DNA from 3 places in the Lysinibacillus sp. FSL R5-0849 genome. Region 2 is predicted to be linked to each of the others. Evidence: riboswitches for the same ligand, from Rfam matches in the RefSeq annotation. Region 2 holds a riboswitch; each other region holds the start of a gene.
What was found. A riboswitch is a leader RNA that binds a small molecule or an ion and turns the genes downstream of it on or off. The one in region 2 is predicted to bind cobalamin.

Region 1 (11,182 bases), 2.3 Mb from region 2:
TAATCGATTTTGGTTAAGTCGATTAAAAACCTATCCATACTTTCTAGAATTGCTACAGCTTTGTGATCTTCTGACCTCCGAATGTGTATCGATTCAAACTGACATTCGAGAGTTTTCACAATTAGATGTTCAACATATCCCAAATGGCTTTTATGAGTATTTTCACACAGAGCCCGTGCAATTTCATGAGAAAGAAAATAGAATTCTATCAGTGGGCCGATTAGATGCACCAGAGAAGCAGACCATTTTTACAATAAAAGCCTTTCTAGCAGCACAGCTGACAGACTGGGAGCTTCGTTTGGTAGGACCTATGTCTGAATCGTTTCAGCAGGAAATAAAACAATTACTGGACAGTCATCCTTATCCTGCGCAAGTCACAATGGTAGGGCCAATCTCAGACAAGATGCAGCTAGAGGAGGAGTATCGCAAGGCAAAAATCTTTTGCTTAACATCCACAGTTGAATGCTTTGCACATGTTTTTGCAGAGGCTGCTAAAAACGGTTGTTATATTGTGACAACCGATGTGGACGGGGCTGCTGATATTACCCAACAACAACGCTTTGGCCGTATTCATCCAACACATGATTGGGAAAGTATTGCTCGGACGTTGCAGCAAGTCGCACATCAGGAAGCATTGTTAGAAAATACTTGTCTTCAGCTACAAGCCGATGCGCGGAAGGAATTAAACTGGCAGCATATCGTGAAAGATGTCGCTGCATACTTAAATGAAAAAAAGTAGAACTTCTCTCGATGGAGAGGAGTATTCTTTTCTTTGTGCCATTTTTTCCTATATAATGAAACTAGCTTTATAATGGTAGAAACAATCATGGGAAGACACAAGGGGAGACAAGAATGGAAATATTGCAAGCATCGATGAACGAACTAGAAGAGTTAACAAAGCTATTTGATGAATATCGTCAGTTTTATGGTATTGAATCGGACGTAAGTAGCGCTAAGGCATTTTTACAATTACGATTGGCCCTCAAAGAGTCGGTCATTTTTATGGCGCAAGTAGACGGCAAGATGGTTGGATTTACACAATTATATCCAACGTTTTCTTCCATAGCGTTACAGCGTGCCTATATTTTGAACGATATTTATGTCACGGAAGATGCTAGGGGCCTAGGGGTGGGCAAGGCATTGATGGAAAAAGTTTTTCAATATTGTGAGCAACAGTATGCTCGTTATGTGACACTGCAAACAGCAGCAGATAATGTGAATGCGCGTAAGCTGTATGAAAAGCTTCATATGAAGCAAGATGAATACTGTAATTATGTCAAATATTTTATGTAATAAGCATTTTAGTTTAGAATAAAGATGCTTATATGTATAAAAATCCCCTAGATATTCCGTTATCTAGGGGATTTTATTGATATTATTTAATTTCTAACGTATATGGCTGTGTACTTGCTTGGCCATAATATTCACTAACTTCAATATAGTATTTACCTGCATCCAGTTCGATTGTACCTACCTCAGCATCTCCAGCTCCGTAAAGATCTAAAGTTTTGACTGTTTTTCCGTTTGCATCTATCACTCGAATCACACCATCTAGTGCTTTTTCTGTTTGAAGTGAGAAGAAGATATCACGTTTTTGGACGTTGTTAAATTCAAAGTAATCCTTATCACCAAATGGTATACCCGCATTTAAATATTGAGTAGCTATCCATTTGTCGTCTTCTTTCTTAAGGGCTAATGGTTTGGTTGGTACACCATTCACTAATTGGGAATCTGCATCTTCGTCTGTTCGTTTATGGTCGAACATCGTCAATGTGTAGGGCTGAATGGACAATTGGCCAAGCCCTGTGCTATTGACTTGAATAAAGTAACCTCGATCCTTTTTAGCCTTAAAGGATGTATTTACGTCTGTCGTTCCTACCATGCCAAGGAGTATCTCAAGAATATTATCGCTCAGTCCAAATGGAATGGCGGTCTCCATTTCTTTAGGGTCAATTTTCATATTGCCATTTGTATCTTCAATAATCGATCCTGCAAATTTCAAGTCCTTCTGTAACTCTTTTGGCAATTGATTTAATTGTTCATTGGTAAATGGAACAGAGGAAATTAATAAACTCATAACTTCATCATTACCGTTTTGCTTATAATAATAGTAATCCTCATCGTCTTGGTAAATTAGATGATCTTTATAAGTTGTACCTGGTTGAATTTTTAGAGCTTTTGCTTCTTCATAATTATCAGGATTATAATCTTTTGGAATATCACCGATTTTACTTGTTTTCAACGTATATGGCTCAATAGAACGTTCCCCAGCATTTACAACGGCTACTACATATGTTTTGTCCTTTTTCAATGCCATCACTTTTGCATCGTTTTCATTACCGGCTGAGCCAAGAAGCAATGAAAGTAAGCCCAAATCATTGGTTAAGGACGAAACAGGAATTAGTTCATTTGCTTTTTCATCGTATTCAAAGACAGTACCTGCAGGCATTTGGCCAGCACCTTTGTTAAAGCTAAAACTATAAAGGGCATCTTCCTTTGTTTTAAATAAGAAGTAGTCCTCATCATATTCTGTTTGGAAATAAGCTTTTTGATCCTCACCAATGTTGAAGCGAATAGCTTGCTTAATAATCGGATCAACATTTTCTAAATTGTCCGTTGTAAAGGAATTCATGAGCATACTCATCATGCCTTCAATTTCATTTCGCTTTTTTGTTGTACTTGGCGTTATTGGTAATTGGTCGAGAGAGATGTTTTCGTCGTACATGGCTTCCTCTAAAGGTAGTCCATCCTCATCGGGTGGAAGTGTAACAACCTCACCTTTTAATGTGTATGGAATCATAGACTCACTGACTGTTTCCTCTTTTTCAATGCCACCACTGAAAAACATCTCCATTGAAAACTCGCTATTACTTTCATTAGATACACTTAAAATGTATTCTTGATCTGGAACAGCATCGATAATCATGCTAACGGCTTCACCTTTAGCTGCACCGTAGGAACTTTGAATAGGGAAGGCTTCCTCTTCTTCAATTTCCTCTTTTTTAGCTTGCTTTATCTCTTCTGGTGGGATCGGATTGAAATCCTCTTTTAAGTAAAGATCCATAGAGGCAGTAACACCTGGAATTCCAGATAAATCAAACTTCAATGTTGTTGGTTTTGTTACTGAAAACGTAAAATAATCTTGATCCTTTTGTTGATCTTTGGACAGTAGGGTATAGTTTTTACCTGCCGTATTATATGGGAATTTTTTAATAGGCTGCATTGAAGACTTATTTAAAGCATCAATTGGCAAATTCGAGTTTTTCGCAGTTTGTGCTGTAAAGATATAAGTAGATTTCCCTTTTAAGCTATAACTACCATTATGATCTTTCACACCAATTAACAGCGTTCCTTTTTGGTCTGCTTTAAAAAGGTGACCTTCTTTTTTTCCTACACGAACATCATTAACTTTAATAGGCTCTACTTCACCTTGTTCATTAGTAGGGTAAAAGTATAAATCGAAGGCATAGTCGTATTGATCAGCGCCTTTTAATGTTAGCTGAGCATACTCATTTGCCTCTAGCTCAACCTTGTACCATTTTTTCTCGTCTTGCTGTTCGAAAACACCTTGTTCAATATTTAATGTATTTTTAGCAAGAACTTTGGCATTTTTGATACGCTCTTCTTTAGATTCAGAATAATGTTTAGGTAATTTATTTAAATCGAACTGTAAGGCTTTCACTGGATCGACAAGCCCATGACCATAAGTAAGATCATAACCCTTTTTACCTAAATCTTGTGCTGTTATTTCAAGAATTGCTTCAATTTCATGTGGCTTTAAATTCGGATGCTTTGATTTAAGTAGGGACACGATGCCTGCCACTACGGGAGATGCCATGGAAGTACCACTAAACTTAACAAAAGATGATCCTTTTTTGTCATCGTGTACAGTACTGTAGATGTCTTCGCCAGGAGCCACGACATCGACAGAGGGACCATAATTGGAATAGCTTGATAGCTTATTACGATCATTCGTGGAACCAACACTAATTACACCTTCATAGGAAGCAGGGAAGGAATATTCATCCGTCGACTCATTACCAGCCGCTGCGACAATCGTAATGCCACTATCAATAGCTTTTTGAACAGCATCCTGCATAAGTGGTGATTCACCATAGCCTCCTAAACTCATATTAATGACATCAACACCTTGCTCAATGGCGTACAGAATACCTTGTGCAATGATAAAATCATTTGCTCCTTCTTTTCCGTTAAAGACATCAATAGGTAGTAGCTTCGCTTGTGGATTAATTCCATGTCCACCAATGCCATTGTCTTTAGCTGCGGCAATAATCCCAGCAACATGTGTTCCATGATCACCTGGATAAGATGTATTTGCCGGTGCAGCTGCATTATAAGGTGTGAGTACTTGAGATTTTAGATCGGGATGTTTAAAATCAACACCAGAATCGATGACAGCTACTGTTACGTCATGTTCCCCAGCTAATGCTAGAGCCTGATCCATTTGCAAGAGGCTTAGATGATACATATCTTGTTTCTTTGGGTCAGTTTCTTTGTTGAAAGAATGATAGACATAACTAGGGGATACACTTGAAATCCCTTGCTGCTTTAAATAGTAAGAGACGGCTTTTTCTATGGATACACCTTTGTTAAGTTGAATCACATCATAGCCTAATGAAGGAATGGAGCGGATGACCTTAGATCCGATTTTTTTATGTACGTTTTTATCAAGGCCAGAATGCTTGATAATAATCGTATCCTTACTCATCCATTTGTCTTCATTTGTAAGATTCTTACCTGCATGTTGTGAATTGCTTGCTAATACGTTCTTCGCACTTTGTTGTGGTGTCTCCTCAGCAAAAGCTGAAGCGACAGGAACCATTAATGCAGCGGATGCTGCGACAGCGACTGATTTTTTAAACCAACTTTTCAATTGTATCTCTCCTTGATGTTCTATAATATGTCTCGACTATACTAATACGGTTAAACGTTAGAAAAGTTTCGCAAATGAGGAAAATTTTTCTCTGCGATTTAAAAACGAACTGTCCGTTACTTTTTATGGATGATACCATTACGCCTCTACATATAGCTGTTCGATCAATTGCAGTAAGTCATGCTTAGAGCGAGGAATTGAAATATTTTCGTGCCATAATTTCTTTTTTTGTAGAGCCAAAGCCATGTCAAATACCCATGGTCGTTCAAGATGTGCCCGTTTTAGCAATTCTTCTTCATAAAATAAGGCGACAGGGTCACCATTATAAATAATTTTTCCTGCCTCCATGACCATAATTTGATCGGCCCATTCATAGGCAAGGGCAATGTCGTGAGTCGCAAGGATAATCGTTTTTTCATGGTCTTCTACTTTGGCTAAGTATTGAAAAACTTGTGTAGCGTAATAGCTATCAAGACCCGCTGTTGGTTCATCTAATAAAAGGACAGTCGGTTCCATCGCTAATACACCTGCCATGGCCACACGCTTTTTCTGCCCTACGCTTAAAAAGTGGATGGGTTTATCTAGTAGCTCTGTCACTTCAGTTTGTGCAACAGCCCATGCTATTTTTTCTTCAATTTTTTCCGTAGGCCATCCTAGATTCATTGGACCATAGGCTATATCTTGCTTAACAGTTCCTGAAAAAAGCTGATTATCAGCATCTTGAAAGACGATTCCAACCTGTTGGCGAAGAGCCTTTAATGCCTTTCTATTATATTGAAGTTTTTCTCCATCAAATGAAATGGTCCCAGCTGTTGGTTTCAAAATACCATTAAGGTGCTGAAATAAAGTGGATTTTCCTGCTCCATTATGACCGAGTATAGCGATTTTTTTCCCTTTTGGAATGTTTAATGTAATATCTGTCAAAGCCTTCGTACCATCTGCATAGGCATATGACAGGTTGTTTAGTTTAAAATAAAATGCTGTCATGAGAAGTACCCTCCGTATACGATGAGGAATAAAAAAATAGCCGTTATACCAAGCCAGTTTTTTTTGCTATAGGCGCCCGTTTCATGCCAATAAACCGTTTCACCACCACGCGCCAGCATGGCATGATTAAGCTCTCGACTGCGCTGAAACATTTCAATAAACAACGCGGCAATTAGCATAGACACTGAACGTAACCATTGCATGGGTGAGTGGTAGCCAAGCCGGGCTTGCTGGGCCAAATGAATTTTTTGCATGCTTTCTAAAAAAATAAAAATAAAACGATAGGTGAGTTCTACTAGCTCAACTAATAAAGTAGGTAGCCGCCATTGTCGAAGCACATAACAAATTCCTTGTACAGATGTCGTTAAAACTAAAAAATATAAGCAACTTATACTGCCAAGTACAATAAAGAATAGTTGCTGGGCGGTAGCGATACTGGCTCTCCCAATAAAAATTGTCCAGTTCATATACGTAAATGCCCCCATATGGGCTGGTAATGTATGCGCTGCTGGAGCTATCGAAATGATGATTGATAAGAGACTTGTGAATAAGAAAAAACCAGGTAGTAATAATAGCTTCGCATAATAGTTTAGTGGAATTTTCGCGCCCCAAATGATAAAAGCACTCATTACAAAAAATGTAATGAGTGAAAGTCGTTCATCTCTCATAATAAGCGTGAATAAAAGTAGTCCTAATGAAAATATCATTTTTTCTAGCGGATGAACGAACGCTAGCTTATTGAGATACGCATACTTATCAATGAGTAACATAATCCTTAACCTTCTTTATGCTTGCCACGCATATAGCCAATAAAGTAGCCGATAAAACCAGCACCAATAGCTGCTTGTAGCACGAATAATAAGCTTTCAATTTCACCACTAGGTGGTTCCCACAAACTATCAAACCATGGCTCATATTCTGCATTGATCTCCCCAATGGCTGCTTCTGCTTCACCGTCGGCTCCTCCAAATTCTGCTCCTTTTTGGACGAAAAGAGGGATAATCGCCAATAGTACGACGATTGCTAAAAGTAATAAATTTCGTTTCATATTAGTGCGCCTCCTTTGTAGAGAAAACACGTAAAGATTTTAATTCGCTAATATTATATTTTTTCAAGAAGTTCATGACAATAACTGTTAATATTCCTTCACTCACAGCTAATGGGATTTGTGTTAAGGCAAAAATACTTGCGAACTTTGTAAAGGAAGCCATAAAGCCTCCAACTTCAGATGGGAAGGCTAGTGCTAATTGAATGGAAGTCACCACATATGTACCTAAATCCCCAAGCATGGCCGCAAAGAAAACAGCTAATGAAAACGATAACCCCAATTGTTTTGCCCCTTTAAATACAAAGTAGGCGATAAACGGTCCTACAATAGCCATCGAAAATGCATTAGCCCCTAATGTTGTGATCCCACCATGAGCTAAAAGTAAAGATTGAAATAATAAAACAATTGTCCCGATGACACTCATGGCTAACGGTCCAAATAATACTGTTCCGAGACCTACTCCTGTTGGATGTGAGCAGCTCCCTGTAACTGAAGGGATTTTTAAGGCTGATAGGACAAAGGCAAACGCACCGGACAGCCCCAGAATCATTTTTGTTTCAGGGTTTTCATCAATTGTTTTACGAATAGAGCGCAATCCTAAAATAATAAATGGGATGGAGATTACCCACCAAAAAATAGCCCATTCGATTGGTAAAAAACCTTCCATGATATGCATGGCGAAGGCACGCTTTGGCACCATTAAAAAAGCCAATAGAAAATAACTAAGTTTCCACCAAGACAGCTTCAATTTTTTTCCTCCAAACTGTAAATAGATTTTTAGAATGTAGCGTGCGTAATAAAAAAGCACTTTTCCGTTGTTGGAAAAGTGCATAGCTAAAAAAGCAAATAACATTTTCATCTGCTAAGCCGCACACCTATCCTCGTAGGCTGAAACGATCACTTATGTTCGGCAGGTCTCCTGGCTCTAGTTCAACACTTTATAGGTCTTCCCATCCATTGGACAGTGACATTTTCTATAAAGCTCCCTATTACAGTGGCGGGACCGCGCCGGACTTAAACCGGCTTCCCTTTTAAGCAAAATGACGAGCATTTTACACCGAAAAATAGTAAGTTGTGAGATTTCACGACAAAGTGTATCACGAATTTCCATAATTATGCTATACTTTTTTTATAAAAAATTAAAAATAGAATATCAATGTCGAAAATTCTGATAACTAACGTTTTTTAGGATTAAAGAAGGCAAATTCAAATTTTTAATAGCTTTCACCCCTCCTATGAAATTGATAAATTTGTCATGATTTTTTAAAGAAATATTGAAATTTTAAAATAATAAGATATGATTAAGACAGTTTTCTATTATGTATACGATTAAAAATTTCATATAAAACGTCGATAAGTGCTCGAAGAACTCGAGATAATAGGGAAATTGGTGAAAGTCCAATACAGCCCCCGCTACTGTAATAGCTGATGAAATCGCAATGCCACCTGTGCAAACTAGGGAAGGTGCGACAGTAAAATGAAGCTTAAGTCAGGAAACCTGCTTATCAGATTGTGCATGCAAACTTTTCGGAGGGAGAAGTTGAAGCAAAAGCGAGGATCTGTCTTTCAATCTATTCGTTTTTATTTGGCTTCTACAAACCTTTACTCTTCGGCAGAGTAAAGGTTTTTTCTTTTTTCCAAAAGCAAATGAGGGGAGATATAAGATGACAACGTGGAATTTAGAGGGGATGAAAACACATCTCTTTATTTGCAATGGCAGTAGCTGTATGAACAAGGATGGGGAGGAAATTACCCAAGCTATACGAGATGAAATACAGCGTAACGCACTAGATAAAGAAATACATACGACAAGAACGCGCTGTAATGGACGATGCAAGGATGCTTGTGTTGTGATTGCTTACCCTCAGGGGAATTGGTATCGTGTACCGTCAACGGAGCATGCTAGAACACTTGTACAGGATTTGCATCATGAATCCTTATATAACGATCATGTTTTTACACTTCGAGAAGGGACATTACAGCGAACAGCGCAAACAACAGCCATTAAAGGGATTGAAAAGGTGAAAGAGGGGTAAAAACATGGCGCAAAAAGGGAAAATTTTCGTAGTAGGCTTTGGACCTGGAGACTTTAAGCATATTACGACACGTGCAGTAGAGGCTTTACAACAAAGTGACATGATCATAGGCTATAAAACCTATGTTGAACTGATTCAAGATTTAGTCAGCGCAAAATCCATTGTCAGTACAGGTATGACAGAGGAAGTGTCACGTGCTCAGGAGGCCGTTCGTCAAGCAGAGGCAGGAAGTATTGTTTCGGTCATTTCGAGTGGAGATGCAGGCGTTTATGGTATGGCGGGATTGGTGTATGAAGTATTAATTGAGCTAGGCTGGACAGAGGCAACTGGTATTGAAGTGGAGATTGTCCCAGGTATTTCAGCTATCAATTCATGTGCTAGTTTACTTGGTGCACCCATTATGCATGATGCTTGTACCATTAGTTTGAGTGACCATCTCACTCCGTGGAATTTAATTGCGAAGCGTGTGGAAGCCGCAGCTATGGCCGATTTTGTTATTGCTTTATACAATCCTAAAAGTGGTCGCCGTACAAGACAAATTGTCGAAGCGCAACGAATTCTTTTAGAATATCGTTCTCCTGACACACCAGTAGGGCTTGTAAAAAGTGCCTATCGAGAACGTCAGGAAGTGACGATGACGACATTGGCAGAAATGCTGGAACATGATATTGGTATGCTGACAACAGTTATTATCGGAAACTCATCTACGTTCTTCTATGATAATAAAATGATTACACCGCGAGGCTACCAACGTAAATATACACTTGGTGAGGAAAAACAGCCATTACGTCCACATCAACGCTTACGGGAAGAAAATGAGCCATGGGCGATGAATCAAGAGACAGGAACAGCACGAAATGACTTTGCGGCAGACCCTAATGCAGGGAGAATGAATAAACCCAGTATAGCCGTTATGCCAAAGCCGAAAAAAACAGCACTTGAAATGGCTACAGCGGCACTTGCAATGGTAAAGGGAACAAGTGCTATCAAGGTTACTCCAAAGCTTGTACAACAAAAAATAGAATCCATTTTTGAATTAGCAGTGAGCCCTGGCGTGGCTAATAAATTTTTCACACCACAGCAAATGATGACGTTAGCAGAGGTAGTAGGAGAAGAAGGATCAATGGAATATACACCAGATCATCAAATCCATTTAAAAATACCTACAACAACGCCTGAACGTATCACTGAGAAATTACAGGAAGTAGGCTTTTTATTAGCACCAATTGGTGATGTGTTATCGTTGAAGGCTTGTGATTTTTGCTACGGTGAAAAAGCAGATTCCATTCCATATGCGGAGGAAATTCAAGAAAAGCTTGGCGGTATGTCATTACCGAAAACATTAAATATTGGCTTCAATGGCTGTGGAATGGCTTGTTATCGAGCCGTGTTTGATGATATTGGGATTGTCTATCGCAAAAGTAAATTTGATGTCTTTATTGGAGCGAAACCAGTCGGACGTACGGCTCATGCAGCACAGCCTGTTGTAGAAGGTTTGGAGCCTGATCAATTAATCCCTTTAATTACAGATATTATTGAAGAATATAAAGCCAATGCGCATCCAAACGAGCGTCTATTTAAATACTTCAAGCGGGTGAAAAAGATATTGCATTTTACGTATCAAGATATGTCTTCCAAAATAAAAATAGAGCCAGCTCCGTGCGGCGACTAGTGAGGAGAAAAGAGATGAAAGCTATATTATTTGTTGGCCATGGGAGCCGTTTAGCAGCAGGAAATGATGAGGTGCGTACATTTATCGAGCAAATGAAATCTCGCATTGATGAACAATATTTAGTGGAAACATGCTTCCTTGAATTTGCTTCTCCTAACATCGAAGAAGGTATTACAAACTGTGTGAAAAAGGGTGCTTCAGAGGTACATGTCATCCCGATTATTTTACTTCATGCAGGTCATTCTAAGCTACATATTCCGGCAGAAATCGAGCATGCTCGTGAGCATTATCCGAATATCACATTCACATATGGTCAAACAATTGGCATTCATGAAGAAATATTTGCGATATTACAGGATCGTTTAGTTGAAATTGGATTTGATACTGAACAAGAACAGGAAGACACAGCCATTTTATTAATTGCTCGAGGAGGTAGTGATCCTTATGCAAATGGAGATTTCTATAAAATTACACGATTACTATGGGAAAAACTACCTGTTAAATACGTAGAAAGTGCCTTTATGGGCGTAACGGACCCACGTGTT
Region 2 (11,182 bases):
TAATCTTATTCTACAAAACAATTTTTTATTGTGCAATTTATATTTTTCAGATAACTAAAATATTTCTACAATAGCAATCATTTTTCTGCGCTTATTTCACTATTCTCGTTTTTACTTGCATTTTCTACTGTCATCACAACTTCTTCCATAGTTTCTTCTACTTCCTCAGGAGAGTTGTCGACAACCTTTACTTTTTCCCCAAATACTGAACGCTCCAATAACTCTGCTACATCGAATGTGCCAATCGAGTCTTCCACTTCTTTAGCCTTTGTACCATCCTCCAGCATTGTTAAGCAGTAAGGACAGCCAGATGAAATAACTGATGCATTAGTTGCTAAAGCCTGTTCTGTACGAGCTACGTTAATGCGATTGCCGACATGCTCTTCCATCCACATGAGACCGCCACCGGCACCACAGCACATGGCTGTTTCTCGATTACGTTCCATTTCGACTAACTTCACTCCTGGGATGCCACGCAAAATTTCTCGTGGTGCATCATAGACATCATTGTAACGACCTAAATAACATGAATCATGGAAAACAATTGTTTCATGTACCTCGTAATTTAATGCTAGACGATTTTCTTCAATTAACTGGTTTAATAATTCAGTATGATGATATACTTCGCCTTTCCAACCAAAATCTTGGTACTCATTTTTAAAGATATTGTATGCATGAGGATCAATTGTAACAATTTTTTTCACGTCATTTTTAACGAACTCATCAATATTTGCTGTAGCAAGCTCTTGGAATAAAAATTCATTTCCTAAACGACGTGGCGTATCCCCAGAGTTCTTCTCTTTATTTCCTAAAATTGCAAACTTCACACCGGCTTCGTTTAACAGTCGACAGAATGCTAATGCAATTTTTTGAGATCGGTTATCAAATGCTCCCATTGACCCAACCCATAAAAGGTATTCCATTTCCTCGCCAGACTTTTTCAATTCTTTTACTGTTGGGATATGGATTGTTGGGTCTAAATCACGCCAATTTTCTTTTTCTTTACGATTTAATCCCCAGGGATTTCCTTGTCTCTCGATATTTGTCATCGCACGTTGCGCATCAGGATTTACTTTCCCCTCTGTCATTGTTAAATAACGACGTAAATCAATAATTTTATCAACATGCTCGTTCATTACTGGACATTGATCTTCACAGTTACGACAAGTCGTACAAGCCCAAATCTCTTCCTCTGTAATCACATCACCAATTAAAGATGGACTGTAGATATCTTCAATCACTGCACCTTCAGCCCCAGCTGCCAGCGCAAGCTGATTACCCTTTGTATTGGCAAAGAATTGATAAGGTACCCAAGGCTTTTGCTTTGTGACAACAGCTCCTGTAAATGTTAAATGATCTCGTAATTTCACGATTAAATCCATAGGAGACAGCATTTTTCCTGTCCCTGTAGCTGGACACATGTTTGTACAACGTCCACATTCTACACAAGAATACAGATCGAGCATTTGTTTTTGTGTGAAGTCCTGTATGCGTCCCACCCCAATAGAAGGCATATCGTCTTCACTTTCAGCATTTTCTAATGCCTCAAAATCAATGGGTGTTAAAGTGCCTGTTCGGTCTAAACGATTCATGTAAACATTAAGCGGGCTTACAATTAAATGGAAATGTTTAGATTGTGGTACATACACAAGGAATGTTAATAGAATTAATAAATGTGCCCACCACATGACATAAAACACACCAGCAGCTACTGACGCAGGTAGGAAACCAAAAATAGTAGCAATACTAGAAGCTACTGGTTCTGTATAGGTTAATCCCTCTCCATGCCAAATTAATCCCATACCATTCGCAAGTAACGTCGATACCATTAAGCCACCAATGAAAATTAATACAAGACCGTTTTTCCATCCACGTTTTAAACGTACTAGCTTTTCAACATAGCGGCGGTAAAATGCCCAGACAACCGCTACCAAAATCATTAAGACCACAAGTTCTTGGAAGAATGTAAAGACACCATAGAAAATACCCAGCGGTAAATGTGTGCCTGGTGCTAATCCTTTCCAAATTAAATCAATCGCCCCTAGCTGTACCATTAAAAATCCATAGAAAAACATTACATGGATTAAACCACTCTTTGGATCTTTTAATAGCTTGTTTTGGCCAAATACATTGACCATAATATAGCGAAGACGTTCTTTTACACTTTCATCAAACTCAACCTTTTTCCCCAATTGCACATACTTATAGCGTGTTTTCAACAGATAGAAGAACAATCCTACTGCATAAAGTACAACCACGACTGTTAAGACAATGTTAGCAATTAATAATGGACTCATGGTTGGTCCCCCCTTGTTTGTCGTAATTTTTCTCTCTTTGTGATAAATTTGCTAGCTCATACGGAAATGTTCATCACATCGATATTATATTCCTATTCTAATAAATGAGTGAGCATTCAGTCAACATAAAACGGAAATATTTCTGATAATTTTATATTCTTACATTTTACAAGAAAAAAAGCCACCCTGAATTTTTTCAAAGTAGCGTTTTTTACTTTCTGTAGAAAACTAAATTTTACTTTTTAAAAACATTCCCACTGCGAATATATTCAACATCCGCAACATGTAATCGAGCATTTACTACTCGTGCAGCTGCAAATAAATAATCTGATAATCGATTTAAATATTTTTGTACAACTTTTGGCACATCTTCAACTTCTTTCATAAGTGTCACCATTTCACGCTCTGCTCGCCGAGCAACCGTACGCGCAATGTGTAAAGTTGCAGCTGCTGGTGCCCCTCCTGGCAAAATAAAACGTTGTAATGGTGGCGCTTCATCTGAAAGTGCATCAATACGAGCCTCTAGCACCTCAATTGGTTGTTCAGTTAGCTTATAATGCCGTTCTTTCATCACGTTGGCTAGATCACCACCGGCATCGAATAGTTCATGTTGAATAGTTTCTAAATCCGTTAAAATATCCTTGAAAAGTGCTGGATCTAATTCACTTACAGCTTTACCAATAAAAGAATTTAATTCATCAATAGCCCCATACGTTTCAACACGTAAACTATCTTTATCAACGCGTCCTCCTATAAGACTTGTTTTACCCGTATCCCCTGTTTTTGTGTACAGCTTCATTTCGCTCATCTCCTAAAATTGATTTTTGTAATTTCTGATAGCCTGAACCGTAGTTTCAAAAACACCCTTTGCAATCATTTTACCAACTTCCGTAATGGGACCACCATATAACATTTCTGTCCCTTTTTGAGTTGCTGCAATTAAAAGGCTATCTGTAGCAGTACCTGTAGCAATTGTTCCACTACGCTCATCACGAATATTTTCTGATTGCATAGCCTTCGTTTTCGCTTCTGTAGCTGTCATCATGGCCTGAAAAAATGCTTCCTCCGATAAACAGCCGTTGATAATTACCCATGTATTAATAGTACCAATATATGGTTCATCCTGCCTTTCGTGCACACGAGATACATCTACTGCATTCCCTACACCAGCAGTAACAGCTACTATCACACTGCCAAATGGTGCAGGTAACTCATTGATCGCCACAAGAGCTGTTGGCACTGCTGTCAGCATGACAACTGTATTCGTAGGCGAAAAATGGCCTCTTTGCAAAAATTCATTAACCTCTCTCTTTACATCACTAATCACATAATCACTAGGAACAGAGCGGTTTAACAAGCAATTATGCCACCCAATTCCAGGGTTATGGACAGCAGAGGATACAGTTTTTATAGGAATCTCTGACTGGAGCTGAATAAACTGTTCCGTTATTATAAAATGTTCTTTTTTTATTACAGCGCGCTGTTGATAGTCGCTTGCTGCAGGCATCATCGTAATTTGTGGTTTAGGTATTTCTGGATGAGCATAAGTAGCTACTCGTGCTTGATAAATTTCTTCTATCTGAGAAGCAATTAATACTTCATGTGGTGCCCCAAAAGCTCTCATTTGTCCACTTTCCATGAGCAATAATTCATCACAATAGAGAGAGGCTAAATTCATATCATGTAATACCATCACTACCGTTAAACCACACTCTACAGCTTCCTTCCGCACCATATCTAAAATTTGCCGCTGATGGGCAATGTCTAAATGATTTGTCGGCTCATCTAGCAGTAAAATTTCCGCAGTTTGAGCAAGGGCCTGTGCAACAAAAACTCTTTGCTGTTCGCCACCCGATAAAAATTCCATCGGTGTATGCTCATAACGTTTTATGCCTGTTTGTAGCATTGCATGTTGAACCGCTTGCTCATCTTGCTCAGACCAACTTGAAAAAAAACCTGATTGATGTGGATAACGTCCAAGCGAAATAGCCTCTCTAACACTGTTTGAAAAAGCATTCGCATGGAGCTGTGGTAAAACAGCCATTTTTTTTGCTAAAGCACGGGCATTGTAGGAAAGAATGCTTTGTCCATCAATAGAAATCGTGCCCTCAACTGCTGGTAGAATACCACTCATTACCTTTAATAATGTTGATTTCCCACTACCATTTGGCCCTAAAATGCCAAGAATCTTTCCTTTTTCAACTGTAAAGCTTATATCCTTGACGATCGGTACGTCTTCATAACCACCTGATAGATGTTCAACAACAATCACGCCCGTACCCCCTTGCCTCTTCGTTGCTTATAAAAAATATAGGAAAAAACAGGCGCTCCAATAAATGCCGTAATGACACCAATGGGCAGTTCCCTTGGCAAGATGATGGTTCTTGCAACTAAATCACAAATAATAAGTAATGTTGCCCCATTAAAAAAAGATAATGGGAGTAAATGACGGTGATCAGAGCCCCAAATCATTCTTGTCATATGTGGTACAACTAACCCTACAAAGCCAATTGTGCCTGAAACAGCAACTGCTGCTCCAGTTAGCATGGAGCCACCTACTAAAATCAAATACTTACTTTTCTTTACATTGACACCTAAATGCTTCGCTCTTTCTTCCCCATATAACAGAACATTAAGCTCACGTCTCTGAGTCCACAGCATAAGGGAACCAACAATGACAAATGGAATAATCATTTGAACATATGGCCAACCACGCATAGAAACAGAACCGAGTAGCCAGCCGATTACTTGGCGTAGCTCCTCTCCCGATAAAGCAATCATTAACGAGATTAACGATCCTAAAAATGAACTAAAGATAACTCCTGTTAAAATCAGTGTTTCCATCTTTAAAGAACGGTCTACTACTCTAGCAAAGCTCATCACAATCACCATTGTAATAATTGCGCCTATCATGCTAAAGGTAGGTAAGGCATACAAGCCTACAACAGGTATAGAAATATTTAAAAAAATTGTCATGACTGCGCCGACAGAAGCACCAGATGAAATACCTAATGTATATGGATCTGCTAATGGATTTTTGAGCAAGCCTTGGAAAGCCGCTCCCGCAATGGCGAGAGAAGCTCCTACTAGCCCCGCTAAAAGCACACGGGGCAACCGAATTTTCCAAAAGATATTGGCAGCTGTTTCATCAACTGACTGATTCCACAGCACTTCTATCGGAATATGAACAGAGCCTATAGCTACGCCACACCAGATGCTAATGATAAGAAGCGTATATGTTAATACATAGGCTGTTGCTATTTTTTTCACTTAAATACCTCAGGGTAGATAGCTTTTGCTAATTCCTCAAGGCCATCCGCTAAACGTGGTCCCTGACGGCTTGTTGTGCTTTCATCTACTTGCACAATAGCATTATTTTTCACTGCATTAATTGTATCGAAACCAGCACGCTTTGGTATTTTTGTTAAAATATCAGGTACATAACTATATGTCACCACGATGACATCTGGATTTTTTGTGATAATTTGTTCTGCACCAATTTCATACCAATTATCACCGTCTGCTGCTACATTTTTTGCATGGATCATCTCCAGCATTGCGTTCATAAATGTGCCTTGACCAGCTGTATAAATATTAGGTTCATCAGAGGCTTCTACAAAAACGTTCTTAGGTTCAACGTCTTTCACTTTCCCCTGAACCTCTTCCACTTTCGCCTTCATGTCAGCAATGATTTTTTCAGCTTCTGGTAATTTCCCTGTAGCACGCCCAAGCTGTTCAATCGTTGTATAGGTTTCATTAAAATCTTGGGCATTTTTTACAACAAATACTTTCACGCCCGCAGATTCTAGCTGTGCTATGGCTGATTCCGAAAGAGACATGCTAGATTCATGTGCAAAAACGATATCTGGCTTTAAGGCAATAATTTGTTCAATATTGTACTCCATGCCACCAACCTTATCCTTTTCAACTACCTCTGGTGGATAATCGTCGTTGTCTGTAACCCCTACGATTTCATCCTTTAAACCTAGGCCAAACAATATTTCTGTATTACTTGGAATAAGTGACACTATTTTCTTAGGAGGAGCCTCTAGTGTAATATCCTTCCCAATAGCATCCGTTATAGTCATAGGGAATGTTGCTTCTTCCGCCTTAGATGTTTCTTGTTGTGTTTGCTCTTCTGTAGGTGTGGAATTGTCTTTTTGCGCCTCTTGTCCACAAGCTGCTAGCAACCCTATCGTTAAAAATGCCGATACCCCTATTTTCCAAAATTTCTTCATGTGAATCCTCCTTCGTTGATTTGTGCGTTCATGTGTTAGAAGTATTCCTCCATCAAAATAAGACCCCTCATCTTCGAATGATGAGGGGTCAAAATCGCACCAAAAAACTGATACAAAATCCACCATCCTATCCTCGTAGGCTGTAATGTCTATGCTATAAAGGCAGGTCTCCTGGCTTGTGCTCAGTACGTTTTTTCAAGCCTTCCCGAAATCTTCAGTGGCATCATTTGAAAAAACTCACACTTACAGTGGCGGGACCGCATCGGAATTACACCGATTTCCCTTTTCACTTTACTTAAGTAAAGAACCTTTATAATATTCAGTTGATTTTATTATACATGAAATTAAAAAAAGTCGCCTCTATATCAAGGCGACTCCAAAGGTTATTAGACGATTTCAGCAAAATACTGTACGGTTTTCATCGGAGCACCGATCGTTCGTAATGACCAAGTTTGCTCTAAATAAACATCCGCTAGTTTATCATATTTCCCACCAAACTTTTGTGCCCACTCAACGGCTATGACACTTTCATATAATTGAGCCATTTTTTTGGCAACATCCTTTGCTTCAAACGTTTTTGTCGCTTCATCGAGAGTACTAAAAATTTGTAAGGTTGCCGATAGTTTAGTCAATTGCTCTTGAACGATTTTCACTAATGAATGGTCTGTTAATACTTCTAATCGCTTGCTCATCACTTGAACAAACAATTCATGTGCCCTGTATTTATCCACTAAGCGAATAAGCTCCAAAGCTAGTATATTAGCCGTACCCTCCCATACCGTCAGCACTTGCGCATCTCTCAGTAAGCGTGGTGTTACAAAGTCCTCAATATAGCCATTCCCGCCATGTAGCTCAATTGCTTCACTTGCATAATGGACCGCCTGCTCTGCCGTTTCCTTTTTCATAATGGCAATATATAAACGGTTCATGATGATGTCTTGCTCTGTTCCCTGACCACCTGTCACTTTATCGTATAATTGAATAAGATCAAAAATCGTGGCTACTTCTACATGCAGCTTAGCGGCATATTTACCCAATGTATCCTGGATCATAGGATACTGTGTTAAAGGTTTACCAAAGGTATATCGATTTGACACATAATGCTTCGCCTCTAAGAAGCCACGGCGCATAATACCAATGGATGCCACAGCATTACAAATTCTTGATAAATTAAGCGCCTCCAGCATATAATAAATCCCTTTATTTTGATCACCAACTACATAAGCGAGTGCTCCATCAAACTCAACCTCACCAGATGGAACGGCTTTCACACCTAATTTATCTTTTAGTCGTCGAATACGAAGTTGGTTAGCCGATCCATCTTCATTACGCCATGGAACTGCAAATAGAGTTAATCCTTTAGAGCCTGCTTGTGCACCCTCTATTCGTGCCAATACCATTGCAACCCCACACATCCCTGCATTGGAGGCGAAATACTTTTCACCATAGAGGCGGTATTCATTCCCCACAAGTTTTGCTTCTACTACATTCGCACCAACATCTGAGCCTCCTTGTCGCTCTGTTAAAAATGTCGCTCCCTCATATAGCTCCATATCGCCTGTTGCACAAACATGCGGTAAGAAGCGCTGCTTAACTCCTTCCTCTGCATAATGGTCTAATAAATAGGCAGTAGCCATCGTTAACGTCACAGGGCAATAAAAACCGGGCTCCGCATGTGACAGTAAATAACCTTGCGCAAAACTATAGACATAATTCCCTTTGTGACCTAGTTGGGGAATATCTTTATGCACATAGCCAACAATCCCCGTATTATATGTCTCCTCAATTGTTTTTTTGTAGCCGTCATTGACCCATACCTCTGAAACCTCTTCGCCATAGGCATTATACCTTTGAAGGCGAGGCTCTCCTTGTCGATCAGTATGTTTCGCCCTCACATCTATTGCACCCGCACATAGCTCACCAAAGTCCGTCAATTCCCGATGCGCATAAGATGAAAATTCTTTATCGAGCATCATTTCCAACACTTTTTGAAGCGTATCATCATCTGTAAAGAAATTGCTTGTGCCTGCTATTTCCTGTTGTAAAACTTTCATGCTATCTCACCTCTTGTCCTTTCAAAGATTGTTTTAAAATTTTGCCTGACGCATTCCTTGGTAGCGCTTCCACTTTTTCGAAAATTCGCGGTATTTTATACTTAGCAAGCTGCCCCTCTAAATAATCTTTTAGAGCCTCTTCATCAATATCCTGTTTAGCGGAATAAACAGCCTTCACTGTCTCTCCCCATTGTGGATGTGGAACACCAACCACTGCCGCTTCAAATATCCCCTCAAAGCTTAAAAGGCAATCTTCAATTTCTTTCGGATAAATATTGACTCCTCCCGAAATAATCACATCTTTTTTTCGATCAACAATCCAAATAAAGCCGTCTTCATCCTTACGAGCTAGATCACCTGTTTTTAACCAACTGTCTATAAAGGCCGCATTGGTTGCCGCTTCATCTCTGTAGTAGCCAAGCATATTACCCTCACCAAATAAAACGATTTCCCCTACTTCTCCTGCTGGTACATCTTCGCCACTGTCGTTAACAATACGTATCTCTGTACCTAAAGGTGCTCGCTGTCCAATACTCCCAGCCTTTCCTTCATGCTCCTTGCCAAATAGCAATGATCCACTTGGCCCCGCCTCTGTTAATCCATATACGCATGTTAAATTAGTTGTGCGGAATGACTGTTGAATGAAACGAACTTCGTTTTCAGATAAAGGTGCACCTCCATATACCCACCATTTCATGGAGGACAAATCAGCTGATTGCAATCTCGGCATCTGTGCTGTTAATAAATAAGCAACAGGTGCGCCAAAGAAATGAGTCGTTTTTTCCTGTTCAATGGAATCCATTAATAAATCTGGTGTAAAAGTTGGCGTTAACACATTTGTAGAGCCTACAAATACACCTGCCATTAAAAATAAATGCAATGGAGCCGAATGAGTTAATGGCATCATTAGCAATATACGGCTTTCAGGCTTGACCTCCATTTCAACTGCAATCATTTGTGCAACCGTTAAAATATTACGATAGCTAAACAATACGCCCTTTGGTTTCCCAGTCGTACCTGATGTGTACAAAATGGTCGAAGCATCATCTTCGTTTAACTGACATTCAATCGTTTGGGAACTGGCACTTTGAATCATTGTTTCATAATGAAGCCAGCCTGCTACTTGTTGGCCTGTTTTAATTTTTAACGGGATTACGGCAATATGCTGGACTGCCGCAAAAATGGCTTCATGTGCAATAATCACCTTTGCCTCAGCATGCTGTGCCACATACTCTACTTCTTGTAATGTAAACTTAGCATTGACTGGGACGACAATAGCACCCATTCGCTGAATAGCAAAATAGCTCACGACAAACTCTACAACGTTAGGCATAAAAATCAGAACTTTATCTCCCTGCCTTACACCCTGTTCTAATAATGCATGACTAAAACGGGTCACTTGCTCATCTAAATCATGATAGGTCACTCTTCTACCATGACAAATAACGGCTTCCTTTGTTGGATACTTACGGGCATTACGTGCTAATAAATCGGAACTATTCATCGTGCATCTCTCCCCTTAAAGTCGTTAATTTCTCATTAAACATGCCATGCATTTGTTGTAATTCATTTCTCATTTGCGTAAGCTCAGCTATTTTCCTATCAATCTCCTGTATCTTTTGCTCTCCGTATTCAACGGTTCGCTCCAATTGCTGAATTCCTGAGCGATCAAAATCAAAAAGTAACACCATTTCCTTGATCTCCTCCAGTGAAAAGCCGTAACGCTTTCCTCTGAAAATAAGCTTGAGCTTCGCAGATTCTTTTTTCGAAAAGGTTCGTTGATTCGTAGATGAACGTTGAGGACAAAGAAGCCCAAGCTCCTCATAATAACGAATTGTACGTGTGGACACATCGAACTCCTTAGCCACCTCTTGAATCGTCTTCATAATCGTCTCCCCCTCCTGATTGGCAACAGTATACCATTGACGTTAACGTAAACTTCAACAAAATTTTCGAAATTAACAGAAAAATATAGTTCGAAGCAGAAATTTTAATGATTAGCCATTACTCTCGTATCACTAACTACCATAATTTAATGTGTTAACTTGCTTTCTATCCATAAAAAAACCCCTAACACTTTTCCTGTTAGGGGCTAAGATAGACTATTACATTTTTTCTGGTGCTGACACGCCGATTAAACGAAGCGCATTAGCAATTGTTGTACGAACTGCAGTAATTAATGCTAAGCGAGCTTCTGTTAGCTCTTTGTTTGAAGCATCTAATACTTTTTCTGCATTATAGAAACTATGGAAAGCAGCCGCTGTTTCTTGAATATAATTTGCGATACGGTGTGGTGTACGATGTTTAGCCGCGTCAGCTACCACTTGTGGGAAATCGCCTATTTTTTTCAATAAATCAATTTCCTTTTCAGCTGTTAATAGGTTTAGGTTTTCACTTGTAGCAGCAAAACCTTGTTCATTGGCAGAGCGTAAAATTGATGAAATACGTGCATGTGCATATTGTGCATAATACACTGGGTTTTCATTAGATTGCGATACGGCAAGGTCAAGGTCAAAATCCATATGAGAATCGCCTGCTGTTTTTACGAAGAAGTAGCGAACTGCATCTAAACCAACTTCTTCCACAAGCTCGC
Region 3 (11,182 bases), 1.9 Mb from region 2:
ACGATTGTGGCATTAGATATGGGGAAGGTCATTTTAGAGATTGCGGGCTTTTCCTTTATTGGGCTTGGTGTGCAGGCTCCTACCCCTGAATGGGGAATGATGGTAAATGAAGGGAAGCAATATATCCGCCAACATCCTGAATTAATGCTATATCCTGGGCTTGCTATCGTCCTTGTTGTCCTAGTATGTAATGTTTTAGCAAGTAGTTTGAAGAAGCCTGATCAGTAAAGGGGTAGTTATGAAGAAAGTTTTAGAAGTGAAAGACTTATCGGTCAAAGTTGGAGAACAGAATATTTTATCCTCCATTCATTTAACAGCCTATCAAGGCCGAGTGTTAGGAATTATTGGGGAAAGCGGTAGTGGGAAAACGATGCTTTGCCAAGCTATCATGCAAGCCTTGCCGACTAGAGCACAGATCACCAAAGGGCAAATTTTCTACCATCAACAAGATTTATTGAAGGTAACTGCTGCTCAAATGAGAGCTTATCGTGGTAGACATCTTTCCATTATTATGCAAAATCCTTCGACTGCCTTTGACCGTGTTCAAACCATTGAAGGTCATTTTCGTGAATCATTAAAGGCTCATTTTGTTATAACTAAAAATGAAATAAGACAAATTGCTATTGAAAGCATGTCAAAAGTTAATTTACCTAATCCCGAGCGCCTTTTACACTATTATCCATTCCAATTAAGTGGGGGAATGCTACAGCGTGTAATGATTGCTTTGTCACTGGCAATTCAAGCCTCGGTATATATAGCTGATGAACCAACGACAGCTCTTGATACAGTCAATCAAAAGCAGGTATTGACCTTATTTGACCGTATTCGCTTGGAAACACAGGCAGCCATCCTTCTTGTGACACATGATTTAGGCGTTATTGCTGAACTTGCTGATGACGTGGCCGTGATGTATAAGGGGGAAATAATTGAACAAGCGAATGTCTATGATTTTTTTGATGCACCTCAGCATCCTTATACAAAAAAACTATTACAATCCCGAATTATGTTTTAGAGGTGAAAAAATTGAAGCTACTAGAAGTGAGAAATATTGAGAAGAACTATGCACATAGACCGTTCATATTCAAGCGAAGACAGGATGCTCCTGTATTACAGAAAGTATCATTTTCACTTCAGGAGGGGGAATGCTTAGGGATTGTTGGACAAAGTGGCTCAGGAAAAAGCACATTGGGCCGAATTATATTAGGAATGGAAAGGCCAACAGCCGGTGAGATTCTATTTCAAGGGGTTAATCTTTATGATGCCACTAGCCAACAGAAAAAAATGATACGGAGAGATTTACAAGCAGTCTTTCAAAATAGCTATCATTCATTAAATCCAAAGCAGACCATTTTTCAAATTTTAGAGGAACCGTACCTAAATTTCGAGCATTATAGCTCAGCTGAGAGACATTATAAGGTAAAGGAATTACTTGATCATGTAGAGTTAGACAAATCTATTACCGAAAAGTATCCCTCCCAGCTTAGCGGAGGACAACAACAGCGTGTTAACATTGCAAGAGCGCTTGCCTTACACCCAAAATTAATTGTTTTAGATGAAGCCATTAGTAGTTTAGATATGATTTTGCAAAAACATATCATTCAATTACTACAGACACTACAAAAGGATTTGCAACTTGCATACATTTTCATTTCTCATGACCTACAGGCTACACGCTTTATTTCAGATCGCATCCTTGTCATGCAAAATGGTCAGCTAGTAGAGGAAAGTATGAAAGGTGAACCATTTAAGCATTCCGCATCACTTGAGCTATACAACGCGATTTTACCCACTCACCCTCGCGAAAGAATTCACAAGAATACTTTAGAATGAACTGGAATGTCTTTGCGAAGAAAGTCCTTATTAAAATTCTTACATTGTTATTTGGAAAGCTTCGTAAAGGAGCTTTCGAACCCCCATATTTTACCCTCTAGGTTGTATAAGAGAGCGACCGTCCTCTGTTCCATATTATTCGGAAGTTCTTCCTTACTGAAATAAGTGAGGCTTAAGCTCTCACCATCTTTCATTTCCAATACACCCCTTACATGTTTAGCCCTATACAGGTGAATGACTGTATGGATTTCATCGCCATTCGGATAACAGTAGTAATAATCAGGTCCTGAAAAAACACCGATAAAATCAAACTCTGTAGCCACGAGTCCAGTTTCCTCATAAAGTTCACGAGCAGCAACCTGCTCTAATGTTTCGTTTATTTCCATTGAGCCGCCAGGTAATCCCCAATCCAACGTATCTGAACGATGTTGAAAGAGTATCTTCTTATCATCATTAACAACAAGAACTGTCGAACCGACGCTTATAATCGGTCTATTACCGATAAGCTTTCTTAATTCTGTTATATAGCCCATCCCGTCACTCCACGTTTCATCGTTATGCAAAATAATTCGCTTTTTTAAAGTAGACTTCATAAATATAGCTTCATTGGGATTGATTAACAATCTTTTTTTGAGCGAAATAATGCTTAAATATGCAGAATAGTTCGTCAAAAATGAAAAATAGCTTTTTATAATCAGTCTTTTCTGAATTTTACCTATATTGATTGTTTGGAAACCTCTATGTTAAGGTAAAAAGACAAATTGAATATGCTAAATTTTGGTGGTTCAAATGGGTTTGATTCCATTTGATTAAAAGGGAAGTTGGTGTGAGTCCAACACTGTCCCGCAACTGTATGTAGGAGTTCCATAACGTGGCCACTGTTTTGTTCATCAAAACGGGAAGGTGTTATAGGAATGTTGATGATAAGTCAGGAGACCTGCCGCTAAATAAGCATCAATTGACCTACGAGGATAGGGAGGTGTTAGCTACTGTATGGTGATTGTGAATGGATGTAAGTTCACTGTTTTTTGTTCTGTCATACTTTTGTAGATTAACAACTTCTAAAGGGGTAGAAGTTGTTTTTTTGTTGTTCTTTCGAGTTTGAATGGTAACGCTTACAAGAATGATTAAACAAAGGGGTTGTAATTCATGGAGTTAACGTATTCACCAGGTCTTGATGGAGTTATTGCTGCGGAAACAAAACTGTCTTTCTTAGACGTAGTAGGAAGCCAAATTGTTATACGGGGCTATGATTTGATTGAACTATCTCAGCGATATTCCTATTTAGATATTGTCCATTTATTATTGCACGGAAACCTACCAACTACTGAGCAACAAGCTGACTTACAAGATAAATTGAAAGAAAACTATCACGTTCCACAAGAGCTTTTTCAAATTTTCAACTTATTACCAAATGGGACACATGCTATGGACGGCCTTAGAACTGGAATTTCAGCGTTAGCAGGGTATGATCAGCACATCAATGATCGTTCGACTGAAAAGAATGTAACACGAGCATATCGACTTTTAGGCGGAATGCCCAATATCGTTGCGAATAGCTACCGTGTATTAAATGGTCAAGAGGTAGTAGAACCGGATAGTGAGCTTTCATATAGTGCTAATTTTTATTACATGATTACTGGAAGAAAACCAACACCATTAGAAGAGGAAATTTTTGACCAATCACTTGTTTTATATAGTGAACATGAAATGCCGAATTCGACCTTTGCTGCTCGTGTTATTGCCTCCACACAATCCGATCTGTATGGTGCTCTAACTGGTGCTGTCGCATCATTGAAAGGAAATTTGCATGGTGGGGCGAACGAGGCAGTCATGTATATGCTGCTTGAAGCTAAGACAGTGGAAGGCTTTGAAGCGATGCTGAAAAACAAGCTCAAAAATAAAGAGAAAATAATGGGCTTTGGCCATCGTGTCTATATGAAAAAAATGGACCCAAGAGCGCAGATCATGAAAGAAGCTTTGTATAAATTATGCTTGGAGCAAGGGGATGACCGCTTATATCACATGTGTGAAGCTGGTGAAAAAGTGATGGTGGAGGAAAAAGGCTTGTATCCAAATTTAGATTATTATGCTGCGCCAGTGTACTACATGCTGGGCTTACCAATTGAATTATATACGCCTATTTTCTTTGGCTCTCGAACGATTGGTTTATGTGCACATGTGATCGAACAACATGACAATAATCGATTATTTAGACCTCGTGTTCATTATATAGGCGAGCGTCATAACCTTGAAGAATTGTCGGTATAATCAAGTTTTAACAACTCGCCATAGAGCTGATGGACATTCTGACCAATGCCCATCAGCATACTAGTATATCAAATTCATACCTTGAAAGGAAGATATAGATGATTAAAACGAATGAAAAAACGATGACAGACCAGCTTCTTGTTGATATTGCGGATTACGTATTAAACACAAAGATTACGAGCGAAGAAGCTTACGAAACGGCTCGATATGTTTTATTGGATACGTTAGGTTGTGGCATTTTAGCTTTACAATATCCTGAATGTACAAAACTTCTGGGTCCTGTAGTACCAGGTACAGTCGTTCCAAATGGTACTCGTATTCCAGGAACATCCTATGTCCTTGATCCAGTTAAAGGTGCCTTTAATATCGGTTGTATGATCCGTTGGTTGGATTATAACGATACATGGTTGGCGGCAGAATGGGGGCATCCTTCTGATAATCTAGGTGGCATTTTAGCTGTAGCCGATTATTTGAGTCGTGTAGGTGTTGCAGAAGGGCAAGAGCCTCTCCAAATAAAAGACGTTTTAGAAATGATGATACAAGCTCATGAAATACAAGGAATACTTGCACTCGAAAATAGCTTAAATCGTGTTGGCTTAGATCACGTCTTATTTGTCAAAATAGCAACAACAGCTGTAGTAACAAAGGCTTTAGGTGGTACTCATCAAGAAATTGTCAATGCTTTATCAAATGCTTGGATTGATAATTCAAGTTTAAGAACCTATCGACATGCCCCTAATACGGGATCTAGAAAATCATGGGCTGCTGGTGACGCTACAAGCAGGGCGGTACAACTAGCAATGATGGCTGTGAAAGGGGAAATGGGCTATGCAACTGCATTATCTGCACCAGGCTGGGGATTCCAAGATGTGCTCTTTAATAAGCAAGAATTAAAGCTTGCGAGACCACTTGCATCTTATGTTATGGAAAATGTCCTCTTTAAAGTGTCTTACCCTGCAGAATTTCATGCTCAAACGGCTGCAGAATGTGCTGTTCATTTACATCCTGAAGTAAAGAATCGCCTAGCTGAAATTGACCGCATTAACATTACGACGCATGAATCAGCCATACGAATTATCGATAAAGAAGGGCCACTTCACAATCCTGCTGATCGTGATCACTGCCTTCAATATATTACAGCTATTGGTCTTATTTATGGTGACATTACAGCAGATCACTACGAAGATGAGGTGGCTGTAGACCCACGTATTGATGACTTGCGAAATAAAATGGTTGTCGTGGAAAAAAGCCAATATACAATCGACTATTTAGACCCTGATAAACGATCCATTGCGAATGCTGTTCAAGTTTATTACAAAGATGGTACATCATCCGAGCTAATTGAGTGTGAATATCCTTTAGGACATCGTTTCCGCCGTGAGGAAGCATTTCCTCAGATCATTGATAAATTCCAGCAAAACATTAGTACGCATTATTCTCAAAAACAACTCAATACAATAAATGAGGTTTGTGCAAATAAAGAGCTGCTTGAACAAATTGCTGTCCATGAATTTATTAATCTATTTATTTAATTTAGAAGGATTCCGAACGCAATAAAGAGGAGGTTTTTAAAAATGGCGTGGATTGTTCAAGAAGCGAAGACACAAAAACAATTAGCTGAACAATTTAAAGCTCTTATTGCTCGTTCAGCTATTTTGCAAATACCCGGAGCACATGATGCAATGGCAGGTTTAATGGCTAAAAAAGTTGGCTTTGATGCACTGTATCTTTCGGGTGCCGCGTATACAGCGAGTAGAGGCCTGCCAGATTTAGGGATGATTTATTCAAATGAAATAGCTCAGCGTGCTAGTGATATTATTCGGGCTACTAATTTACCTATGCTAGTGGATATTGATACGGGCTTTGGTGGTGTATTAAATGTTGCCCGTACTGCTCGTGAAATGGTAGAGGCAGGGGTCGCTGCCGTACAGCTAGAGGACCAAAATCTTCCTAAAAAATGTGGACATTTAAATGGCAAAACTCTTATTTCAATAGAGGAAATGATACAAAAAATAAAAACGATTAAACAAATAGCCCCTACATTAGTAATTATTGCTCGCACGGATGCAAGGTCTGTTGAAGGCTTAGAGCAGGCTATTCTAAGAGCCAAAGCATATGTTGCTGCTGGGGCAGATGCTATTTTTCCAGAGGCATTACAAACTGACAAGGAGTTTAAACAATTTGCCAATGAGTTAAATGCACCCTTATTAGCCAATATGACTGAATTTGGTCAAACTCCTTATTATACCGCTAAGGAATTTGAAAAAATGGGCTACTCGATGGTCATTTATCCTGTTACGTCTATGAGAGTTGCAGCGAAAGCATACGAGCGTATATTTGAATTAATAAAAAATACTGGAACACAACAAGAAGCAGTTGAGGATATGCAAACAAGAAGCGAATTATATGAAACGATTTCCTACTATCAATTCGAGGATTTAGATCGTGAATTAGCGAAAACCATTTTACCTAAGGAGGAAATAAAGTAGGGGAGCTGAATGGTTTCTCTCCACTTTCTTTCAAGGAGGACTCATATGGATCAACTAGAAGACAAAATGACGATCTTTACACCAGAGGATTTTCATGATGAAGAGGAGCTCATTGCAAAAACTGCTGAGCTCTTCATTAAACAGGATGTCTCACCGAATATTTCATCTATTGAACAGCAACAGTATGAGATCACTCGTCAACTATTTCAAAAAGCAGGTGATCTTGGCTTACTGGCCATTGAAATTCCCGAGGCTTATGGAGGACTCGAGCTCCATAAAACAATTTCCGGTCTTGTAGCAGAGAAAATGGGTTTTGGGGGCTCTTTCAGCGTTTCCTACAATATCCATGCTGGGGTGGGCACATTACCCTATGTCTATTTTGGCAATGAGGAGCAAAAGCTGAGGTACTTACCAAAGCTTGCATCTGGAGAATGGGTTGGTGCCTATGCACTTACAGAGTCCGATGCAGGTTCTGATGCACTGCGCCCCAAAACGAATGCTAGATTAACAGAAGATGGTACAGCATGGATAGTAAACGGAGAAAAGCAATGGATTACGAATGCTCAGCTAGCAGACGTCTTCGTTGTTTTTGCCCAGACGCATAATGGCATGACTGCGTTAATTGTCGAACGCTCCTTTAAAGGGGTATCCGTAGGTCAGGAAGAGGAGAAAATGGGCATTAAAGGCTCTTCAACGGCAACGCTCATTTTAGAAGACGTTATAGTGCCAATCGATCATGTTCTTGGAGAGGTTGGCAAAGGGCATATTGTCGCTATGAACATCTTGAATATGGCACGTCTAAAGCTAGCCTTTTCCAATATAGGAACTGCCAAACAGGCATTTCAATTAGCTGTGAATTACGGAAAGGGACGGAGACAATTTGAACGATCTATCGTTGATTTTACAATGATACAGGAAAAACTTGCTGACATGGCCGTATTGATTTATGGAGCAGAAAGTGCTGCATACCGAACGGCTGGAAAAATGGATGAGGCTATTGCATCAGGAAGTAAGGAAACGATGGTCCAGAAAATATCCGATTTTGCACTCGAATGCGCACTCCATAAAGTACATTGTTCCGAAGCACTTGGAAAAATTGCTGATGAAGCTGTCCAAATACATGGTGGATATGGCTATATGCAAGAATATGATGTGGAACGTTTGTATCGGGACGCAAGAATTAGTCGTATTTTCGAAGGTACAAATGAAATCAATCGCCTCACATTGGCTAAAATGCTGTGGAAAAAAAATGTACAAACAACTGCAATTGCAGATGATTTTATTCACTGTCAACCATTAGAAAAAAATCACCATTATATCCTTCTCTCCAAGCATTTGATGCAACTAGCAATTACAGTCATTACGAATGCACAGATTCAACTCGAGCAGGAGCAAGAATTTATGCGTTTGTTGGCGGATATAGCCACGGAAAGCTATGTCATGGAATCAGCTTGGCTGAGGTCGAAAAAAGCTGTACATGAGCAAACAAAACAATTGATGACAGACATATTATGCCAAGAGGGTTACCGAAAAATAGAAGAAAGTGCGATTACTATAATTACGGCTGCTGAAAGCAGTGAGCAAAAACGAGTAAGCTTGCTAAATAATATTCGACAGTTAAATATTCCACTACAGCAAAATCTATTTATGAAAAAAAGGGCACTTGCGAGAACATTCATTGACAACCCAAAAATGATTAGTTAGGAGGAGCAACATGATGGATACATTGGCAAACGTTACGAAAGAGGGGTCTATTTCTATTATTCATTTAGATCATCCACCTGCAAACACTTTGTCATCAGCCTCTATTGAAAACCTGCGTCGTATTTTCCAAGAGCTAGCGGAGGATGAAGATACAAGTGCCATTATTATTACAGGCACTGGCCGATTTTTTGTCGCTGGGGCTGATATAAAGGAGTTTGTTTCAGCCTTTGGCCAACAGGACAAAGCATTACAAATGGCTCAAGCAGGGCAAGCGCTATGCGATGAAGTAGAAGCCATGAAGAAACCAGTTATTGCGGCCATTAATGGACCGGCCCTTGGAGGAGGACTCGAACTAGCGTTAGGATGTCATTTCCGAATTGCTTCGAATCAAGCCATTCTCGGCTTACCAGAATTAAAGCTTGGGCTACTCCCTACATTCGGGGGGACTCAACGACTTAGCAGAATAACAAATCAAGCAACGGCGCTCCAATTAATTTTAACAAGTAAACAATTGAGTGCAGACGAGGCATTACAGCTCGGTATTATCCAACTCGTAACAGAACCTGAGGGACTTTTGATGACGGCTAAGACTGTTGCGCAGTCTTTTGTTGAGGGTAAAAGTATGACAAGTGTCTCTCGTACAATTGAATGTGTAATTCAAAGCACGAAGGCTAATTTACAACAAGGACTAGAGCTTGAACGAACGCGTTTTGCTGAGCTATTGTTAACAAATGATGCTAAAGAAGGTGTGCAGGCATTTATTGAAAAAAGACAGCCACACTTTAAACATTGTTAAAGGAGGGTTCCAACATGGCAAACGAAGTATTATTTTCGGTCGAAGATGGAGGTGCGGCAATCATTACATTGAATCGCCCTAAAGCTTTAAATTCTCTTTCCACTGACATGCTTAACCCCATTAGAGAAAAATTAAAAGAATGGGAAGCGAATGATGAAATACGTCTTATTCTACTACAAGGGGCAGGGGAGAAGGGATTTTGCGCTGGGGGTGACATCAAAACACTTTATCAAGCACAATCCAGTCAAGATGCATTACAAGGGGCTGAAAACTTTTTCGAAGTAGAATATGAAGTGGATTTGGTGATCTATCATTATCCTAAACCCATTATTGCTTGTCTTGATGGCATTGTCATGGGAGGTGGAGTCGGTTTAACCTATGGAGCAAGCCACCGAATCGTTACAGAGCGTACAAAATGGGCGATGCCGGAAATGAATATTGGCTTTTTTCCAGATGTTGGAGCGGGCTATTTCTTAAACAAAGCGCCAGGTTTTATTGGTTACTACCTAGCATTAACTGCATCCACTATTAAAGCAGCAGACGTCCTTTTTGCTAATGGTGCAGATCATTATATGACGAGTGATAAGCTATTTGATTTCCTTCAAAGTGTAAAACAGACGGACTGGCATTCTAACAATATAAACTCAATCTTAAACCAACTAATAAAGAAATATTCTAGTAAGCCAGCCGCGAACAGTGAACTTGAGAAGCTTCAAACAGTAATAAACCATCATTTTTCAAGAAATACAATAGAGGAAATCATACAATCCCTAGACTATGACCCAAGCGAATTTGCTCGTGACACGAAGCACTTGCTTCTATCGAAATCACCCTCCTCTTTAAAAATTACGTTACAGCAGCTCATTGACGCTCGTGAAAAAACAGTAGAAGAATGCTTTAAGACCGATTTCATTTTGGCAAGGAATTTTTTAAGACATAGGGATTTCTATGAAGGTGTACGCTCCGTCGTCATTGATAAGGATCGAAATCCTCATTATACCTATCAATCATTAGAAGAATTTACCGAAGAGGATAAGAAAAGGTTTTTTCAAGAAAACAGTGTAACATTATAGATTTCGTTTAAAAATCCTGTTAGTAGCAGGATTTTTTTATGGAAGAAATGGGGGACTGCCAGCTACTAGGCAAAAAAACTTTATCAAATGACATCCCCCCATTCAAAACAAGAATACTAGCTTTTGAGCTCTTCATTTTGAGATTGAGTAGAGCGGTGTAGGATGTTATCTAGTATTCTACCAGTAATCGGCATAAAGAGATGGAGGATGAACCCTCCAAAACAAACCGTTATGATTGTGCCAAAGCCAATTGGGCCTTTCACTATTAACGCTAGCACTAAAAACAGGATATAAATAGTCGTTCTTGCAAAAAAGATGCTCCTTTTCGTTAGCTCTTTAATTATTAATGTTAATCGGTCAACAGGAATCGGTGCAAAATTCGTATGTAAATAGGTGGCAGTCCCTAACCCAATCACAACTAAACCAACACCAAAACAAACAACTTGATTATACCAAGCTACAGGTGTTAACTGATTGTGTAACAAAAATAACCACAAATCAATCCCAATTCCCGTAATAAAAGCAGTAATAAAGCCCAAAAATTCGGGCCTTTGTTTAGTTAGTATGGAATTACAGCCTATTAAAATAATGGCCAATATAATTTCCCAGCTACCAACTGTCAGCCCTATATTTTTAGATAGTCCTACTAAAAGAGCATCGAAGGGGGAAGTACCTAGATTGGATCGAATAGTTAAAGAAATGCCCAGCGTTAAGATGAAAATGCCTATGACATAAAAAACATATTTCACTTTTACAACCTCCATTCATATTTTTATTGCATATACAACAAAAATAAGTTACATTCAATATATACTCTTTTTGTTGCATTTGCAACATAAAATCTATAAAGAGTTTTAAAGGAGTGTAATCAATGTCAATCAAATTAGCAAAATGTAGCTTAGGTGATTTAAAAAAACTCCAAGAGGTGAGTATTGAAACATTTAATGATACCTTTAAAGATCAGAATTCACCTGAAAATATGACTGCTTACTTGGAAAAAGCATTTACAGAGTATCGGC

Region 1: another riboswitch for cobalamin. It lies ahead of MKY80_RS14065 ((2Fe-2S) ferredoxin domain-containing protein); the one in region 2 lies ahead of MKY80_RS02520 (ABC transporter substrate-binding protein).
Region 3: another riboswitch for cobalamin. It lies ahead of mmgD (citrate synthase); the one in region 2 lies ahead of MKY80_RS02520 (ABC transporter substrate-binding protein).

What each region holds. Positions count from the first base shown of each region.
Region 1 is NZ_CP152004.1:2,863,888-2,875,069, reverse strand. Features, by position in the region: gene MKY80_RS14100 (glycosyltransferase) at 1-739, shown strand, start outside; gene MKY80_RS14095 (GNAT family N-acetyltransferase) at 853-1,293, shown strand; gene MKY80_RS14090 (S8 family peptidase) at 1,376-4,894, opposite strand; gene MKY80_RS14085 (ATP-binding cassette domain-containing protein) at 5,033-5,881, opposite strand; gene cbiQ (cobalt ECF transporter T component CbiQ) at 5,878-6,651, opposite strand; gene MKY80_RS14075 (energy-coupling factor ABC transporter substrate-binding protein) at 6,657-6,929, opposite strand; gene MKY80_RS14070 (energy-coupling factor ABC transporter permease) at 6,931-7,677, opposite strand; cobalamin riboswitch at 7,821-8,006, opposite strand; cobalamin riboswitch at 8,268-8,450, shown strand; gene MKY80_RS14065 ((2Fe-2S) ferredoxin domain-containing protein) at 8,594-8,965, shown strand; gene cobJ (precorrin-3B C(17)-methyltransferase) at 8,970-10,637, shown strand; gene MKY80_RS14055 (sirohydrochlorin chelatase) at 10,652-11,182, shown strand, end outside.
Region 2 is NZ_CP152004.1:520,201-531,382, reverse strand. Features, by position in the region: gene MKY80_RS02540 (heterodisulfide reductase-related iron-sulfur binding cluster) at 78-2,297, opposite strand; gene MKY80_RS02535 (cob(I)yrinic acid a,c-diamide adenosyltransferase) at 2,533-3,096, opposite strand; gene MKY80_RS02530 (adenosylcobinamide amidohydrolase) at 3,109-4,569, opposite strand; gene MKY80_RS02525 (iron ABC transporter permease) at 4,566-5,567, opposite strand; gene MKY80_RS02520 (ABC transporter substrate-binding protein) at 5,564-6,535, opposite strand; cobalamin riboswitch at 6,679-6,862, opposite strand; gene MKY80_RS02515 (acyl-CoA dehydrogenase family protein) at 6,922-8,589, opposite strand; gene MKY80_RS02510 (long-chain-fatty-acid--CoA ligase) at 8,591-10,093, opposite strand; gene MKY80_RS02505 (MerR family transcriptional regulator) at 10,086-10,475, opposite strand; gene argS (arginine--tRNA ligase) at 10,695-11,182, opposite strand, start outside.
Region 3 is NZ_CP152004.1:2,410,918-2,422,099, reverse strand. Features, by position in the region: gene MKY80_RS11815 (ABC transporter permease subunit) at 1-228, shown strand, start outside; gene MKY80_RS11810 (ABC transporter ATP-binding protein) at 239-1,012, shown strand; gene MKY80_RS11805 (dipeptide/oligopeptide/nickel ABC transporter ATP-binding protein) at 1,015-1,830, shown strand; gene MKY80_RS11800 (NUDIX hydrolase) at 1,878-2,363, opposite strand; cobalamin riboswitch at 2,595-2,790, shown strand; gene mmgD (citrate synthase) at 2,980-4,101, shown strand; gene MKY80_RS11790 (bifunctional 2-methylcitrate dehydratase/aconitate hydratase) at 4,200-5,633, shown strand; gene prpB (methylisocitrate lyase) at 5,676-6,590, shown strand; gene MKY80_RS11780 (acyl-CoA dehydrogenase family protein) at 6,636-8,294, shown strand; gene MKY80_RS11775 (enoyl-CoA hydratase-related protein) at 8,305-9,090, shown strand; gene MKY80_RS11770 (enoyl-CoA hydratase/isomerase family protein) at 9,105-10,163, shown strand; gene MKY80_RS11765 (YitT family protein) at 10,280-10,912, opposite strand; gene MKY80_RS11760 (GNAT family N-acetyltransferase) at 11,035-11,182, shown strand, end outside.